DNA from 3 places in the Streptomyces sp. 11-1-2 genome. Region 3 is predicted to be linked to each of the others. Evidence: riboswitches for the same ligand, from Rfam matches in the RefSeq annotation. Region 3 holds a riboswitch; each other region holds the start of a gene.
The links. A riboswitch is a leader RNA that binds a small molecule or an ion and turns the genes downstream of it on or off. The one in region 3 is predicted to bind thiamine pyrophosphate.
Positions count from the first base shown of each region.

Region 1: another riboswitch for thiamine pyrophosphate. It lies ahead of CGL27_RS33420 (thiamine ABC transporter substrate-binding protein); the one in region 3 lies ahead of thiO (glycine oxidase ThiO).
Region 2: another riboswitch for thiamine pyrophosphate. It lies ahead of thiC (phosphomethylpyrimidine synthase ThiC); the one in region 3 lies ahead of thiO (glycine oxidase ThiO).

Region 1 is NZ_CP022545.1:7,741,279-7,746,996, reverse strand. It holds gene CGL27_RS33430 (ABC transporter ATP-binding protein) at 1-117, opposite strand, end outside; gene CGL27_RS33425 (iron ABC transporter permease) at 118-1,731, opposite strand; gene CGL27_RS33420 (thiamine ABC transporter substrate-binding protein) at 1,827-2,900, opposite strand; TPP riboswitch at 2,896-3,000, opposite strand; gene rlmN (23S rRNA (adenine(2503)-C(2))-methyltransferase RlmN) at 3,074-4,180, opposite strand; gene CGL27_RS33410 (phosphatidate cytidylyltransferase) at 4,252-5,430, opposite strand; gene frr (ribosome recycling factor) at 5,430-5,718, opposite strand, start outside.
Region 2 is NZ_CP022545.1:5,769,072-5,774,789, forward strand. It holds gene CGL27_RS24325 (tetratricopeptide repeat protein) at 8-1,360, shown strand; gene thiC (phosphomethylpyrimidine synthase ThiC) at 1,496-3,265, opposite strand; TPP riboswitch at 3,258-3,375, opposite strand; gene CGL27_RS24335 (YibE/F family protein) at 3,447-4,874, shown strand; gene CGL27_RS24340 (SsgA family sporulation/cell division regulator) at 5,157-5,594, opposite strand.
Region 3 is NZ_CP022545.1:3,464,760-3,470,477, forward strand. It holds gene thiE (thiamine phosphate synthase) at 1-629, opposite strand, end outside; gene CGL27_RS14605 (Rv2175c family DNA-binding protein) at 841-1,206, opposite strand; gene CGL27_RS14610 (FAD-dependent oxidoreductase) at 1,309-2,490, opposite strand; TPP riboswitch at 2,698-2,811, shown strand; gene thiO (glycine oxidase ThiO) at 2,869-4,044, shown strand; gene thiS (sulfur carrier protein ThiS) at 4,041-4,241, shown strand; gene CGL27_RS14625 (thiazole synthase) at 4,249-5,139, shown strand.

The sequences.
Region 1 (5,718 bases), 4.3 Mb from region 3:
TCCGCTCGGGCCCAGCACACAGACCGTCTCGTGCTCGGCGACCTCCAGATCCACGGCGTCCAGCGCATCGCGCCGGCCGAACCTTACGGTCACCTCGTCCAGTCGCAGCAGCGTCATTCAGAACTCTCCGGAACGGTCGGTGCGGATGCGCTCGAGTGCCAGCAGCGATCCGGCGCAGACCAGCATCAGGATCGTGCTCAGGGCCATCGCCTGCCCGTAGGTGAGCTGTCCGGCCCGGCCCAGGAAACGGGCGATGGCCACCGGGAGGGTCGGCTGGTCGGGGCGCGCGATGAAGACGGTCGCCCCGAACTCGCCCAGGGAGACAGCGAACGCGAAGCCCGCCGCGACCGCCACGGCCCGCCCGACCAGCGGCAGGTCCACTTCCCGCCAGACCCGCCACGGGGACGCCCCGAGCACGGCCGCCGCCTCCCGGAGCCGGTGGTCCACCGCCCGCAGCACGGGCAGCATGGTCCGTATGACGAAGGGCACGCCCACCAGGGCCTGGGCGAGGGGCACCAGGAACCAGGAGGCACGCAGATCCAGCGGGGGCTCGTCGAGGGCGATCAGGAACCCGAATCCCACGGTGACGGCCGAGGTGCCCAGGGGCAGCATCAGCAGCGCGTCGAAGCCCCGAACCAGCCTGCCCGCCTTACGGGTGAGCGCGGCGGCGGCGAGGCCGCCCACGGCGAGGGCGAAGACGGTGGCGACCGCCGCGTACCACAGGGAGTTCCCGATGGCCTCCATGGGGGCCACGAAGAAGGTGCCTCCGCTGTCGGCGGCCGACCTGAGCGCCTCGTAGTAGGTGAATCCGTAGCCGTCCGGTCCGTTCAGCGAGCGTTCCACCAGCACCGCGAGCGGTGTCACGATCAGCAGGGCGACCACCGCCAGCACGCCCCACAGCAGCGCCCACTGCGCCGGGCCGTTCGGCCGGCGCGCCGTGCGGCCGGGGTCGACGAGCCGCAGGGCGCTCTCTCGGCGCCGTACGGTCCACGCGTGCAGGGCCAACACGGCCGCGACCGCGGCGAACTGGACGAGGGTGAGCACAGCGGCCGTGGGCAGGTCGAGCAGCTGTGCGGTCTCCCGGTAGATCGCCACCTCCAGGGTGGCGTAGCGGGGGCCGCCGAGGATCTGGATCACGCCGAAGGAGGTGAAGGTGAACAGGAACACCATCAGCGCGGCGGCGGCGACCGCGGGGGCCAGCGCGGGCAGCGTCACCCGGCGCCAGGCCGACAGCCGGCTCGCGCCGAGCACCCGCGCGGCCTCCTCCTGGCGCGGGTCGAGCTGGGCCCACAGCCCGCCGACGGTCCTGACGACGACCGCGTAGTTGAAGAAGACATGGGCCAGGAGGATCGCCCAGACGGAGGTGTCGAGCCGCACCCCCCACAGCTCGTCCAGCAGCCCGCCCCGGCCGAGCAGAGCCAGGAAGGCGGATCCGGCGACGACGGTCGGCAGCACGAACGGCACGGTCACCACGGCCCGCAGCAGCCCCTTGCCGGGGAAGTCGAAGCGGGCGAAGACATAGGCGCCGGGCAGCGCGACCGCGAGTGTGAGGGCGGTCGACGCGACCGCCTGCCAGCAGGTGAACCACAGGACGTCCAGCGTCGCCGGATCGGTCACCACCTCGGTGATCCGGCCGAACCGCCACTGCCCGCCGACGCGCAGCCCCCGGGTGACGATGGCGGCCACGGGATAGGCGAAGAAGACCGCGAAGAAGGCGAGCGGCACCGCCATCAGGGCGAGCCGGAGAGCGAGCGCGCGACGGCCGCCGCCGGCTGCCCTGTCGGCCTTACGGTGGCCGTCGGCCGTCTTACGGTTCTCGCGGGGCTCTACAGGACCAGCGAGGACCATGTCTTGACCCACGGCTCATGGTTCTTGGCGATCTTCTGCGGCGCCAGGGTGGCGGAGTCGGCGATCCTGACCCCGAACCGGGTGAACAGCTCCGGCAGCTTGGCGTCCTCGCGCGCCGGGTTGACGTACATGTTCAGCGGGATGTCCTCCTGGAACCGCTTGCTCAGCAGGAAATCCAGCAGCGCCTTGCCGCCCTTGGCGTTGCCCGCTCCGTTCAGCAGCCCGGCGAACTCCACCTGCCGGAAGCAGGTGCCCGTCGCCACCCCGGTGGGGGCCTTGGCGGGCTTGGTCTTGGCGTCGGCCACCTCGGCGGGCGGGCTCGAGGCGTAGGAGACGACGAGCGGCCGGTCGCCCTTGCCGCCGCCGGCCGAGCCGGAGAACCGGTCGTAATACGCCTGCTCCCAGCCGTCGACGACCTCGACACCGTTGGCCCGCAGCTTCTTCCAGTAGCCCTTCCAGCCGTCGTCGCCGTACTTGGCGGCCGTGGCGAGGAGGAAGCCGAGGCCGGGGGAAGAGGTGGCCGCGTTCTCGGTGACGAGGAGGTTCTTGTAGGCGGGCTTGGTCAGATCCTCCAGCGTCCGGGGCGGCGCCAGCTTCTTGTCGGCGAAGTACTCGCGGTCGTAGTTGACGCAGATGTCGCCGAAGTCGACGGGGGTGACGCGGTGCTCGGCCCGGTCGAGCTGAAGGGCCGCCGGGACCTTGTCGAGGCCCTTGGCCGTGTAGGGGGTGAACAGGTCGTTGTCGAGCGCCCGGGAGAGCAGGGTGTTGTCGACGCCGAAGAACACATCGCCCTGGGGGTGGCCCTTGGACAGGATCGCCTGGTTGACGGCGGCTCCGGCGTCGCCCCCGGCCTGCACCCGCACCTTGTAGCCGGTCTCCTTGGTGAACTCCTTGAGGACCGCCTTGGAGGCCGCGAACGAGTCGTGCGTGACCAGGGTGACCGTCTTGGAGTCCGCGCCGCTCTTGGAATCCTCGCCGCAGCCGACGAGCGCGCCCAACGCCAGTGAGCCGAAAAGGGCGGCTGAGATGGCACGCCGAAGCTGGCTGTTCATGGTGATGCTGACTCCCTACGCCGGTATGACCCGGATCAGGTCCGAGGGTCTGCGGCCGTGCCGCACTCTCAGCGCTCTGAGCGCTCCCCTGTCGGAATGTTCACTTGTACGGATATTCAGTTTTACGACGACCGCATGATGCGACGACGCTCAGGCACCGTATCAGCCGGTCCTCAGCGCTCAGAAGCCGCCAGCTGCCCGCAGGCCCCGTCGATCTCCTGGCCACGGGTGTCCCGGACGGTCACCGGCACCCCGTGGGCCTCCAGGGCCGCCACGAACGCCTTCTCGTCCTCGGGCCGGGACGCCGTCCACTTGGAGCCGGGCGTCGGGTTGAGCGGAATGAGGTTCACATGCACCCGGCGGCCCTTGAGCAGCCGGCCGAGCAGATCGGCGCGCCACGCCTGGTCGTTGATGTCCTTGATCAGCGCGTACTCGATGGAGACCCGGCGGCCGGACTTCTCCGCGTACTCCCACGCGGCGTCCAGGACTTCGCGCACCTTCCAGCGGGTGTTGACCGGCACGAGGGTGTCGCGCAGCTCGTCGTCGGGCGCGTGCAGCGACACCGCGAGCCGGCACTTGAACCCCTCGTCGGCGAACCGCAGCATCGCCGGCACGAGGCCGACGGTCGAGACGGTGATCCCGCGCTGCGAAAGGCCGAGGCCGTCGGGCTCGGGGTCGGTGAGCCGGCGGATGGCGCCGACGACGCGGTTGTAGTTGGCCAGCGGCTCGCCCATGCCCATGAAGACGATGTTGGACAGCCGGGCCGGCCCGCCGGGGATCTCACCGTCGCGGAGAGCCCGCATTCCGTCGACGATCTGGTGCACGATCTCGGCGGTGGACAGATTGCGGTCCAGCCCCGCCTGGCCGGTGGCGCAGAACGGGCAGTTCATCCCGCAGCCCGCCTGTGAGCTGATGCACATGGTGACCCGGTCCGGGTAGCGCATCAGTACAGACTCCACGAGCGTGCCGTCGAAGAGCCGCCACAGGGTCTTGCGCGTGGTGTCGTCGTCGCAGCTGACGTGGCGCACCACGCTCATCAGCTCCGGCAGCAGCCCGGCGGCCAGCTTCTCGCGCGCGGCGGCCGGTATGTCGCTCCACTGTGCGGGGTCGTCGACGTAGCGCGCGAAGTAGTGACGCGACACCTGACTGGCCCGGAAGGGCTTCTCCCCGAGGGCGGCGACGGCCTCCCGGCGCTCGGCGGGTGTGAGGTCGGCAAGATGCCGCGGGGGCTTCTTGGCCCCGCGCGGCGCGGCGAAGGTGAGTTCTCCGGGCTTAGGCATGATTCACCCAGTGTCGCAGACGTACGAAGGGCCCCGCGCCATGCGTGGCGCGGGGCCCGTGGGCGGCCTCGTCAGCCGCCGCCCACGAAGATCACCAGCAGCAGCCACGCGACCGGCGCGGTGGGCAGCAGCGAGTCGAGCCGGTCCATGATCCCGCCATGGCCGGGCAGCAGCTTGCCCATGTCCTTGATGCCGAGGTCCCGCTTGATCATGGACTCGCCGAGGTCGCCCAGGGTCGCGCTGACCGCGACGGCGAGGCCGAGCAGCAGGCCCTGCCACCAGACGCCGTCGTCGATGAGGTACTGCATGCACAGCGCGCCCGCGACCATCGCGAAGGTCACCGCGCCCAGCAGCCCCTCGCGGGTCTTGCCGGGGCTGATCCGCGGCGCCAGCGGATGCTTGCCGAAGCGCCAGCCCACCGCGTACGCCCCCGTGTCGCTGACCACGGTCAGCAGCAGGAAGGTGAGGACCCGCCACGGGCCGTCCCCGGTGTCGAGCATGAGCGCCACGAAGGTGGCCAGGAACGGCACGTAGAAGGCGGCGAAGACGCCCGCGGTGACATCCCTGAGGTAGTTGTCGGGCGGTTCGGTCATCCGCCAGACCAGCACCGCGAGCGCCGTGAGCGCCACCGCCACCACCGCGCCCTGGGCACCGCGCACATAGCCGGCGACGATCATGGCGACCCCGCCGACCGCGAGCGGCACCAGCGGGACCCGGATGTCCTTGCGCTCGGTCAGCCGTGAGGTCAGCTCCCAGAGCCCGACCACCACCGCGACCGCCACCACGCCGACAAACACGGGCTTGTAGATGAAGAGCGAGGCCACGATGATCACGCCGAGGCCGATGCCCACCCCTATCGCGGCGCGCAGATTACGGCCCGCGCTCTTCTTCCCCTGCCCGGCACCGGCCCCGCGCGCGCCGCCGTCGGCCGAGGCCGGGTCGGGCGCGGGGTCGGGGGGCGTCGGCGGGCGCCCGGCGGGCGGCCGGGGTCCGGGCTGCGGCTCCTGCTCGTCGCGGAAGAGGGGGCCACTCAGCCGAGCGGCCCCCCGGTCACGGTCGGCGTCCTCGCCGGAGTTGCCGCCCGCGTGGGGCACGGTGGGCATGGGGCGAGTCTGCGCCGCTTCGCCCACCTCGTGCGCGGGACCCGCCGAAGAAGGCGCCGCCACCCAGCCGTAGCCGGGGGAGGTGCCCTGACCGCCCGGTGCCCGGAATCCGGCGCTTGGTGGGGCCCCCCAGGAAGAGTCGTTCATCAGACCTCGAGCAGCTCGGCTTCCTTGTGCTTGAGCAGCTCATCCACCTGCGCGACATACTTCGCCGTGGTGTCGTCGAGCTCCTTCTCGGCGCGGCGTCCCTCGTCCTCGCCGACCTCGCCGTCCTTGATCAGCTTGTCGATGGACTCCTTGGCCTTGCGCCGGACGCTGCGGATCGAGATCTTCGCGTCCTCGCCCTTGGCCTTGGCGACCTTGATGAACTCCTTACGGCGCTGCTCGGTGAGCTCGGGGAACACCACCCGGATGATGTTGCCGTCGTTGCTCGGG
Region 2 (5,718 bases), 2.3 Mb from region 3:
AAGTGAGATGACCGAAGCTGCACCGACACCGGCAGCTCTGCCGCCTCACGTACTGGAGCGCGCAGACGTGCGGTCGGCGATCGCCAACCATGACTTCGGCGAAGTCTTCAGACTGGCCAAGATCCACGGAAACATCAGCTACGCCAAGATCGCCGAGGCCGTCGGCTACAAGCGCGAGCACATCGGCAAGATGGCCCGGCCCGAGACCGACGGCAAGGGCGCTCGCCCACGGATCACTCAGTTCCACAAGATCCTTGAAGTGGTGGACGGTCTGCGCATCCCCGGTCACCTCGCGGGAGTCGCCCCGCGCCCCTGGGAGCTGGAACGACCCGCCAGAACCACTCATCTGGAAGATCCAAGCACCCTGATCTCACAGGGTGGCGCTGGCCTCTGGGACATCGCCGAGATGCTCCGGCGCACGGAAATGTCCAGCATCAACAGCGCGGCCCTGGAATCGATCGAGGAAGGCATCGACCAACTGGCCCGTGCCTACCCCTACGCCGATGCCGACTACCTGCACGACCGCACCCGGAACGGCTTGCAATACGTCACCAAGCAGCTCGAAGGCCGGATGACCCTCCGCCAGCACCGGGAACTGCTCGTGGACACCGGATGGCTGTTCCTTCTGAACGCGTGCGTCCAGTACGACCGGGGTCAGCGCGAGGCCGCCAATCTCAGCAAGGCCGCCGCACTCCGGGTAGGTGAGGAGGCAGGGCACAGCGAGATCAAGGCTTGGGCGTGGGAGATCGAAGCGTGGTTCGCCCTGACGCAGAGCCGTTGGCAAGACATGCTCGACGCCGTCGAGGCCGGGCACCTGGCGGACCAGACACACTCCGTCGGCGTCCAGCTCTACGCCCACAAGGCACGCGCCGCCGCTCGCATGGGAGACGCCCGCCTCGTCCGCCAGTCCCTCGACGCAGGGCGTGCCAGGCTGGACCGACTCCCCAGGCCGGACCACCCCGAACATCACTTCATCATCGACCCGGACAAGTGGGACTTCTACGAAATGGACGCCTACCGTCTCCTCGGAGACGACGAGCGCGCCGCCTCCCACGCCCGTTCAGTGATCCGCATCAGCACCGGCCCCGACGGCACCGAGATTTCGCCCATGCGCGCCGCAGAAGCCCGCCTCACCCTCGGAGTCGCCGCCGCCCGCACGGGCGAGATCGAAGAAGCCATCGGCATGGGCACAGTGGCTCTGGAAGCCGACCGCAAGTCCCTCCCGTCCCTGCTTTTAGTCGCCGACGAGCTGGACAAGGAACTGCGCGCCAGGTACCCGCGTGAGGCCGCTGCACGGGACTTCCACGAGCAGATCATGACCATCAAACGAGGCACCGCCCGACCCGAACTTCCCTTCTGAACCCGACACACATGATCCGGGCCCCGCATCTTCATGAAGCGGGGCCCGGATCATGTTGTGCGATCTCGTGGTGGGGACACAGTGAGCGATGGAAGCCGTAAGAAGCCTCCACCGCTCACTGGCACGGGCAGGAGATCAGTCCGCGAGCGGCAAGTACACGCGGTTGCCCGCTGCCGCGAACTCCCTGGACTTCTGGAGCATCCCCGCCTCGATCTCCTCGGGCGTCGCGTCGGCGTCGCCGCCGAACTGCTCTGTGATGCTTCTGCTAATTTTCATCGAACAGAACCTGGGCCCGCACATGGAGCAGAAGTGCGCCGTCTTGGCCGGTTCCGCCGGGAGGGTCTCGTCGTGGAAGGAGCGGGCCGTGTCCGGGTCCAGGGCCAGGTTGAACTGGTCCTCCCAGCGGAATTCGAAGCGCGCGTCGGAGAGCGCGCCGTCCCATGCCTGGGCGTCCGGATGACCCTTGGCCAGGTCGGCCGCATGGGCGGCGATCTTGTAGGTGATCACGCCGGTCTTGACGTCATCGCGGTCCGGCAGGCCCAGGTGCTCCTTGGGCGTGACGTAGCAGAGCATCGCCGTGCCCCACCAGGCGATCATCGCGGCGCCGATGCCGGAGGTGATGTGGTCGTAGGCGGGGGCGATATCGGTGGTGAGGGGGCCCAGGGTGTAGAACGGGGCCTCCTCGCAGATCTCCTGCTGGAGGTCGACGTTCTCCTTGATCTTGTGCATCGGGACATGGCCCGGGCCCTCGATCATCGTCTGGACGCCATGCTCCTTGGCGATCCGGTTGAGCTCGCCGAGCGTGCGCAGCTCCGCGAACTGCGCCTCGTCGTTGGCGTCGGCGATCGACCCGGGGCGCAGTCCGTCGCCCAGCGAGTAGGTGACGTCGTACGCCGCGAGGATCTCGCACAGCTCCTCGAAGTGCGTGTAGAGGAAGGACTCCTGGTGGTGGGCGAGGCACCACGCCGCCATGATGGAGCCGCCGCGGGAGACGATGCCGGTCTTGCGGCGGGCGGTCAGGGGGACGTACGGCAGCCGGACGCCGGCGTGGACGGTCATGTAGTCGACGCCCTGCTCGGCCTGTTCGATGACCGTGTCCTTGTAGATCTCCCAGGTCAGCTCCTCGGCCCTGCCGTCGACCTTCTCCAGCGCCTGATAGAGCGGCACGGTGCCGATGGGGACCGGGGAGTTGCGCAGCACCCATTCGCGGGTGGTGTGGATGTTGCGGCCGGTCGAGAGGTCCATGACCGTGTCGGCGCCCCAGCGGGTCGCCCAGGTCATCTTCTCGACCTCCTCCTCGATGGAGGAGGTGACGGCGGAATTGCCGATATTGGCGTTGACCTTCACCAGGAACCGCTTGCCGATGATCATCGGCTCGATCTCCGGGTGGTTGACATTGGCCGGGAGGACGGCGCGGCCCGCCGCGATCTCCTCCCGGACCACCTCGGGGGAGACGTTCTCGCGGATCGCCACGTACTCCATCTCCGCCGTGATCTCGCCCCGCCGCGCATAGGCGAGTTGGGTCACGGGGCCGCCCGCTCGGCCGCGCCGCGGCTGGCGCGGGCGGCCGGGGAAGACCGCGTCGAGGTTGCGCAGCCCCCCGCGGGGCGAGGTGTGCTTGATCCCGTCGTCCTCGGGGCGGACGGGACGGCCCGCGTACTCCTCCGTGTCGCCGCGGGCGACGATCCAGTTCTGCCGCAGCGGCGCCAGGCCACGGCGGACATCCGTCTCGATGGTGGGGTCGGTGTACGGGCCGGAGGTGTCGTACAGCGTCACATCCTGGCCGTTGGTGAGGTGCACTCGGCGGACCGGGACGTGAAGGTCCGGGCGCGAACCCGCGACATATCCCTTATGCCAGCCGAATTCGGCCTTCTCGGCGCGCGATGATGCATCCTGCTGAGTCATGAGACCCACTCCCTACGCCGGCATTACCCGGTAACAGGTTCAGCGGTCGGCGCAGCTGTCAGCGTCAGCGCCCTCTCAGCCCGGTGCTCCGAGCTCCCGCGATTGCAAAGGTTCGTGCCCACGCTAACGGTTTATCCACAGTGCTGAACAGGGGGCCCACTCCTCTTGCGATGATGCGACCGTGACCGCCATCCAGCAGGACCACCCGCCCGAGCAGCCCCGCCCCTCCGATCAGGCGCACGACCACGGCCACGGCCATTCCCACGGCCACTCCCACAGTCATGGCCCCGCCGCTCCCGTCTCTGCCCGCCTCCGCAAGATCATCGCGGCGGTGCTCATCCCCTTCGCGGTCGCCGTCGTCGCCGGTCTGATCGTGCTCTGGCCGGGCGGCACGCCCGACCACAAGGCGAGCGGCCGCAGCGGTCTCGGCTTCGACCAGCAGACCGTCGCCGGACGGGTGGTGAAGGTCGAGGAGGTGAACTGCGCCGACGTCAACGCCCAGCCGCAGGCGCCCACCGAGCCCGGCCAGGACAGCGCCGCCCAGAACGGCGCCCCCGGGCAGGGCGGGAAGAAGAGCGTCTGCGAGAAGGCCACCATCGAGGTCACCTCGGGCAAGGACAAAGGCCGCACCTTCCCCGAAATCGTCCAGCCCAACGCCTCGCGTCAGTTCAGCGCCGGGCAGGAGCTGAAGCTGGCGTACGCCCCCAAGGCGCCCAAGGACCTGCAGTACTCCGTGTCCGACGTCGACCGGTCGATGCCGATGGCGCTGCTGGCGGGGCTGTTCGCGCTCGCCGTCGTGGTGGTGGGGCGGCTGCGCGGGGTGTTCGCGCTGGTGGCGTTGGCGATCAGCTTCGGGGTGCTGACGCTGTTCATCCTCCCGGCGATACTCCAGGGTTCCAATCCGCTGGTGGTCGCGGTCGTCGGGGGCAGCGCGATCATGCTTCTCGCGCTCTATATGTGCCATGGGCTGACGGCCCGTACATCGGTCGCCGTGCTCGGCACACTGGTGTCACTGCTGCTGATCGGGGTGCTGGGCTCGCTGTTCATCGCCTGGGCGAGCCTGACCGGCAATACGGACGACCAGACCGGGCTGGTGCACGGCCTCTATCCGAACATCGAGATACGCGGGCTGCTGCTGGCGGGCGTGATCATCGGCTCGCTGGGCGTGCTGGACGATGTGACGGTCACCCAGACCTCGGCGGTGTGGGAGCTGAGGGCCGCGGACCCGACCGCGTCCCGGCGCAGGCTCTACGGGGCGGCGATGCGGATCGGGCGGGACCACATCGCCTCCGTCGTGAACACGCTGGTGCTGGCGTACGCGGGCGCGTCGCTTCCGCTGCTGCTGCTGTTCTCCATCGCGGACACCGGTGTGGGCACGGTCGCCACGAGCGAGATCGTCGCGCAGGAGATCGTACGGACGCTGGTGGGCAGCATCGGGCTCGTCGCCTCGGTGCCCGTGACCACGGCGCTGGCCGTGCTCGTGGTCTCCGCGGACCGCGCCCCGGCCACGGACGGCGGCGCGGAGCGGGGGGCCGACGCGGGCGGCGCCCAGGGAGCCAGCACCGGCCGGGGCGGACGCGGGCGGCGGCGCCGGGCCAAGACGCGCTGAGCGGCCGGGCGACGACACGTTGAGCTGTCGGGCAACGGCACGTTGAGCCGCCGGGCGGGGACACAGCCGCTGGGCGAGGACACGACGAGCCATCGGGGAGGGCACGCTGGGCCGCCGGGCAGGGACACGACGAGCCGCTGGGCGACGAGCCGCTCAGCCACCGGGCACGCCGCCCGGCTGGCTCGGTGATCCGGCCGGTTCGGTGATGGCGGACGGTTCGGTGATGGCGGACGGTTCGGCCGCGGCACACCGGTCTTCGGCCCGCCGCCGCGTATCCGGCGCTCAGCCCGCGTACCGGTCCTCGGCCAGGATGCGGTGGAGTTCGGCGTCGAGATCGCCGACCGGATCGCAGGCCGCCGGCTCCTGGCCGAAAGGCACCACCCGGTCCGTCCGATCGAGGAAGGCCACCAGAGGGGCGGCCCCGGCCCGGAACAGGGCCCGTTCACAGCCGACTTGGAGTCTGATGAAGACGTCCGAGAGCCCCTCGGGGGAGGCCGGAGCAATGCGCACATCCCCCTCGCCGGTGGGTTTGCTCAGCCCGTCCAGCAGCAGCTCCCGCGCGAAGGCCCAGCTCACCGGCGCGTCGCCGGGCAAATGGAAGGTGATCTCGACGGCATAGGGGTCGCTGCTGTCGTAGGACAGCTCGACCGGGATCCGGAAGGAGAGATCCTGCGAGACCAGGAAGGTCATCGTCACTTCCGCCTGAACTGTGTCACGCATGTCACGCATCGTTCGCCGCCCCGGGTTGTTTGCGCATGGCCGACTCTGGAGCGTAGCGACTCGATTGCTGTGCGGAGTCGGTTTGCCTCGTGTGAGGGAACGAAAATGGCCAGTGTTGCCATGG
Region 3 (5,718 bases):
AGCTCCGCCGTCGCCGCCGCCGGGTCGTCGGCAGCGGTGATGGCCCGGACCACGACGATGTGGCGGGCGCCCGCCTCCAGGACCTGATCCAGGTTGGACGCGTCGATTCCGCCGATGGCGAACCACGGCCGCTCGGTGCCCAGCGCCGCGGCGTGGCGCACCAGGGACAGCCCGGGGGCGGGGCGGCCCGGCTTGGTGGGGGTGGGCCAGCAGGGGCCGGTGCAGAAGTAGTCCACACCGGGCTGGACGGCCGCCGCGTCCACCTCCGCCTCCGCATGCGTGGAGCGCCCGATCAGCACGTCCGCGCCGAGGATCGCGCGCGCCGCGGGCACCGGCAGATCGCCCTGGCCCAGATGGAGCACATCCGAGCCGATGGCATGCGCGACATCGGCGCGGTCGTTGACGGCGAGCAGCTTTCCATGGCGACGGCAGGCATCCGCGAGGACCTGGAGGTGCTCCAGCTCCTCGGCCGCCTCCATCTCCTTCTCCCGCAGCTGGACGATGTCCACGCCCGCCGCCAGGACGGCGTCCAGGAACTCCGGCAGGTCGCCCTGGCGCTTCCGTGCGTCGGTGCACAGATAGAGGCGGGCGTCGGCCAGCTGCTCATGCGCGGTGGCGGTGGTGGACATGGTTCGGTACCCCCGGAGGGTCGGCGGCGTACGGGCCGTGCGCGAGCCCGACCCGTACGCCGTGTGCGACAACACGCGATTACGTGCGATTACGTGCGACTACATGCGACTACGGCGACAAAAACGCGAGAGCGATCAGCCCTGTACACGCCCCGTACGGGCTCTGTACGAGCCCGTACGGAAGGCCGCCGAAAGCTGGACGGGAGCGGCGTCAGACGGCGAGCGCCTGCGCGCGCCGCTTCACTTCCGTACCGCGATTCTCGCTCAGGGCCCGTGCCGGGGTGCCGGGCAGGCTCGGGTCGGGGGTGAAGAGCCACTCCAGCATCTCTTCATCGCTGAAGCCGTCGTCCTTCAACAGCGTCAAGGTCCCCACGAGGCCCTTGACGACCTTTCCGTCGGCGATGAACTCCTCGGGCACCTGAAGCACCCTGTTCTCGCCACGGCGCACCGCGATCAGCTGGCCCTCCTTGACCAGCTGCCGGACGCGCGTCACCTCGACACCGAGTCGCTCGGCGACGTCGGGGAGGGTGAGCCAGGCGGGGACGAGAGCATCGATCTTTGCGTCAATCTCGGTCACGGAACAAGCCTGCCATCTGGGACTGACAGTGGGTAGCCGGGCGCCCGCCGCGCGGGCCGCCCGCCCCGCCCCGGACGCCCCGGCCAGCAGTCTGCCGGCCGGTCAGCAGACGGCCGACTTCAGCGGCACCGACGGGTCCTCAGCCCGCGTCCGGTCCAGCCGGGCGCCGCGCTCGATCAGCTTGCGCCCCTGGGCCAGATCGCGCGGACGGCCGACGGCCAGCAGGGCGACCAGGGCGCCCTCTCGCAGCCAGCACACCGACCAGGCGGCACCGGCCGGATCGCCGCGCCAGACCAGTTCATCGGCCTCCGAGTGGTGCCCGGCGTACTGCACGAAGCGCCCGAACTGCTCGGACCAGAAATACGGCACCGGGTCGTAGACCGCGCCGGGGAAGTGGGCGACCGTCCGGCTCCCCACCACATTGGCGGCGACGGTGCGCGGCCCCTGCAGCGCGTTGTCCCAGTGGTGCACCAGCAGCCGGGTGCCGTAGCGGGCGGACGGGAAGGAGGCGCAGTCGCCGACCGCGTAGACGTCCGGCGCCGAGGTGCTCAGCCGGTCGTCGGCGGCTACGGAGCGGTCCTCGGCCAGCTCCACGCCCGAGCCCGCCAGCCAGTCCGTGGCCGGCCGGGCCCCGATCCCGACGACCACCGCGCCCGCCCGCAGCCGGGTGCCGTCGCCGAGCACCAGCCCGCTCTCGTCCACGGAGGCCACCCGGGCGCCGGTCACCAGCCGGGCGCCGTAGTCCTCGTACCAGGCCGCCATGGGGGCCGCGACCTCGGCCGGGAGGGCGCCCGCCAGCGGCCGGTCCGCGGCCTCGACGACCGTCACGGCGCAGCCCGCCTCGCGCGCCGCCGTGGCGAACTCCGCGCCGATCCAGCCCGCCCCCACGACCGCGATCTCGCGCTGCCGGGCGAGCACCGGGCGCAGCCGCACCGCGTCGTCCAGGGTGCGCAGCAGATGGACGCCTGGCACGCCCTCGCTGCCCGGCAGCGGGACCGGCTCGGCGCCGGTGGCGATCACCAGGACGTCGTACGGGAGCTGCCCGGTCGCGGTCTCGACGAGCCGCTTGTCCGTGCGGAGCCCGGTGACCTGGACGCCGAGCCGCAGCGTGATGCCGAGCCCGGCGAAGTCCACGTCGAGCGTCGACCCCTCGGCCTTGCCGAGCAGCACGGCCTTGGACAGCGGCGGCCGGTCGTAGGGCTGGTGGGTCTCCGCGCCCAGCAGGACGATCTCCCCCGTCCAGCCCTGTTCGCGTAGCGCGACGGCGGTCTGCACCCCCGCCATGCCCGCTCCGACGATCACCACCCGCTGTTCGCCGCCGCTCGAGGACGGCTTCGTCGTCGTCTCATCGCTCACACGATCACTGTATTGCGGCTGGTGGGGCGGACCGCAGAGGGCGAGGGGAGATCTCGGGCACAGAGGGGAGGGGTGGCGGGGGCTGGTGGGTGGTCGGGCTTTCGGGCGATTCGGGCCCGTACTAGGGTGGCGGGGCAGAGCACTCGCGGGAGCCCGGACGTACCGGGCTGAGAGGGAGGCTGGAACGGCCTCCGACCGTACGAACCTGATCCGGGTCATGCCGGCGAAGGGAGGGGCAGCGTGTCCACGCACGCACCAGGTCACGACGACGGACCACACACCTCTGGGCTTGGCCGCCGACCATCCGTGGGCGGACCGTACGACGCCCTCGTCATCGGGGGCGGCATCATCGGCCTGGTCACGGCCTGGCGGGCGGCCCAGCGGGGGCTGCGCACCGCCCTCGCCGACCCGGCGCCCGGCGGCGGAGCCGCCTGGGTGGCGGCGGGGATGCTGGCCGCCGTCACCGAGCTTCATTACGGTGAGCAGACCCTGCTCGGGCTCAACTTGGCCTCGGCGCGCCGCTATCCGGACTTCGTGGCCGAGCTGGAGGAGGCGAGCGGCCAGGACGTGGGCCACCGCCCTTGCGGCACACTCGCCGTGGCGTTCGACGCCGACGACCGTGCCCAGCTGCGCGAGCTCCACACGTTCCAGCAGGGGCTCGGGCTGGAGTCCGAATGGCTGACGGGGCGTGAATGCCGCCGTCTGGAACCGATGCTCGCGCCGGGCGTACACGGCGGGCTGCGCGTCTCCGGCGACAACCAGGTGGACCCGCGGCGGCTGACGGCGGCCCTGCTCACCGCGTGCGAGCGGGCCGGGGCCGTCTTCCACCGCGCCCGCGCGGAGCGGCTGTTGCTGGACGGCGACCGCGCCACCGGGATCGAGCTGACCGGGGGCACGCGCCTGGCCGCCGAGCGGACCGTCCTGGCCGCCGGCAGCCTCAGCGGACGGCTCGCGGGCGTCCCCGACGACGTCCTGCCGCCCGTACGACCCGTCAAGGGGCAGGTGCTGCGGCTGTCGGTGCCCGAGCGGTACGCGCCGTTCCTCTCCCGGACCGTACGGGCCGTGGTGCGCGGCGGGCCGGTCTACCTGGTGCCACGCGAGAACGGCGAGCTGGTCATCGGCGCGACCAGCGAGGAGCTGGGCTGGGACACCACGGTCACCGCCGGCGGGGTGTACGAACTCCTGCGGGACGCCCATGAGGTGGTGCCCGGCATCACCGAACTGCCGCTGGTGGAGACATGTGCCGGGCTGCGCCCCGGCTCCCCCGACAACGCCCCGATGCTCGGCCCGACCGCGCTGCCGGGGCTGCTGCTGGCCACCGGCCACCACCGCAACGGCGTCCTGCTCACCCCGATCACCGGCGATGTCATGGCCGAGGCGCTGACGAGCGGAGAACTCCCGCCGGAGGCCCGGCCGTTCACCCCGCGGCGCTTCGCGGCCCCCTCAGCCACCCCCTCCCCAGCACAGGAGCAGCACCCATGACCGTCTCCGTCAACGGCGAGCCCCGCGAGGTCCCGGACGGGACCACCCTCGACCGGCTTGTCGCGACCCTCACCCAGGCGCCCTCGGGCGTCGCCGCCGCCGTCAACGAGACGGTCGTCCCACGCACCCAATGGCCCGCGACCCCGCTCGGCGACGGTGATCGCGTCGAGGTCCTCACCGCGGTCCAAGGAGGCTGATCCACCCATGGCTCCCACCACGGCCGCTACTGCCGCCACGACCGCTACTGCCGCCACACCCGTCACCACCGCCCCGAACGCGCCGGGCCGCGCGCCCCTCACCACCCCCGACCCGCTCACCATCGCCGGGACCGACTTCGGGTCCCGCCTGATCATGGGCACCGGCGGCGCTCCCAGCCTGGAGATCCTGGAACGCTCGCTGCTGGCCTCCGGCACCGAGCTGACAACCGTCGCGATGCGGCGGCTCGACCCCACGGTGCAGGGGTCGGTGCTCTCCGTTCTGAACCGGCACGGCATCCGCCCGCTGCCCAACACCGCCGGGTGTTTCACCGCCGGTGAGGCCGTGCTCACCGCCCGCCTCGCCCGGGAGGCCCTGGGCACGGACTGGGTCAAGCTGGAGGTGGTCGCCGACGAGCGCACCCTGCTCCCCGATCCGATCGAGCTGCTGGACGCCGCCGAGACGCTGGTCGACGACGGGTTCACGGTCCTCCCGTACACCAATGACGACCCGATCCTGGCCCGGAAGCTGGAGGACGTCGGCTGCGCCGCGATCATGCCGCTCGGCTCCCCGATCGGCTCCGGTCTCGGCATCCGCAATCCACACAACTTCCAGCTGATCACCGAGCGCGCCACCGTGCCGGTGATCCTGGACGCGGGCGCGGGGACGGCGTCGGACGCCGCGCTGGCCATGGAGCTCGGGTGCGCGGCGGTGATGCTCGCCTCGGCCGTCACCCGGGCCCAGGAGCCGGAGCTGATGGCGGGGGCGATGCGGCACGCGGTGGAGGCGGGCTGGCTGGCGCACCGGGCGGGCCGGATCCCGCGCCGCCACTTCGCCGAGGCGTCGAGCCCGACCGAGGGCCTGGCGGCCCTGGACCCCGAGCGCCCGGCATTCGGCTAGCCCCTGTCCCGGCCCGGCGCTCGGGCCCCTGTCCCGGCCCGGCGCTCGGCCAGACCCCGCCCAAGCCCGGCGCTCGGCCAGACCCCCGTCCGGGCACGACACCCGGCTAGCCCCGCCCGAACCCGGCGCTCGGCCAGACCCGGCGTCCGGCCAGAGCCCGTCCAGGCCCAGCGCTCCGCCAGACCCCCGCCCAAGCCCGGCGTCCGGGCACGACACCCGGCTAGCCCCCGCCCGCACCCGGCGCTCGGCCAGCCGCCGTCGGGGCAAGGCATTCGGCCGGTCCCCCGTCCGGGCAGGGCGTTCGGCCAGCCCCGCGCGGACCCGGCGTCCAGCCAGAGCCCCGCCCAAGCCCGGCGTCCGGCTAGCCCCCCGCCCGGACCCGGCGCTCGGCCGCTCCCCCGCCCGAACCCGGCATCCAGCCAGACCCCCGCCCGGGCACTACATCCGGCTAGCCCCGCCCGCACCCGGCGCTCGGCCACTCCCCCCGCCCGGACCCGGTGTCCAGCCATGCCCCCGCCCAGCGCCCCAGTGTCCGGCCCGCCGCTGTCCGGGCCCGGCGCGGCCCTCTACTGTGGATTG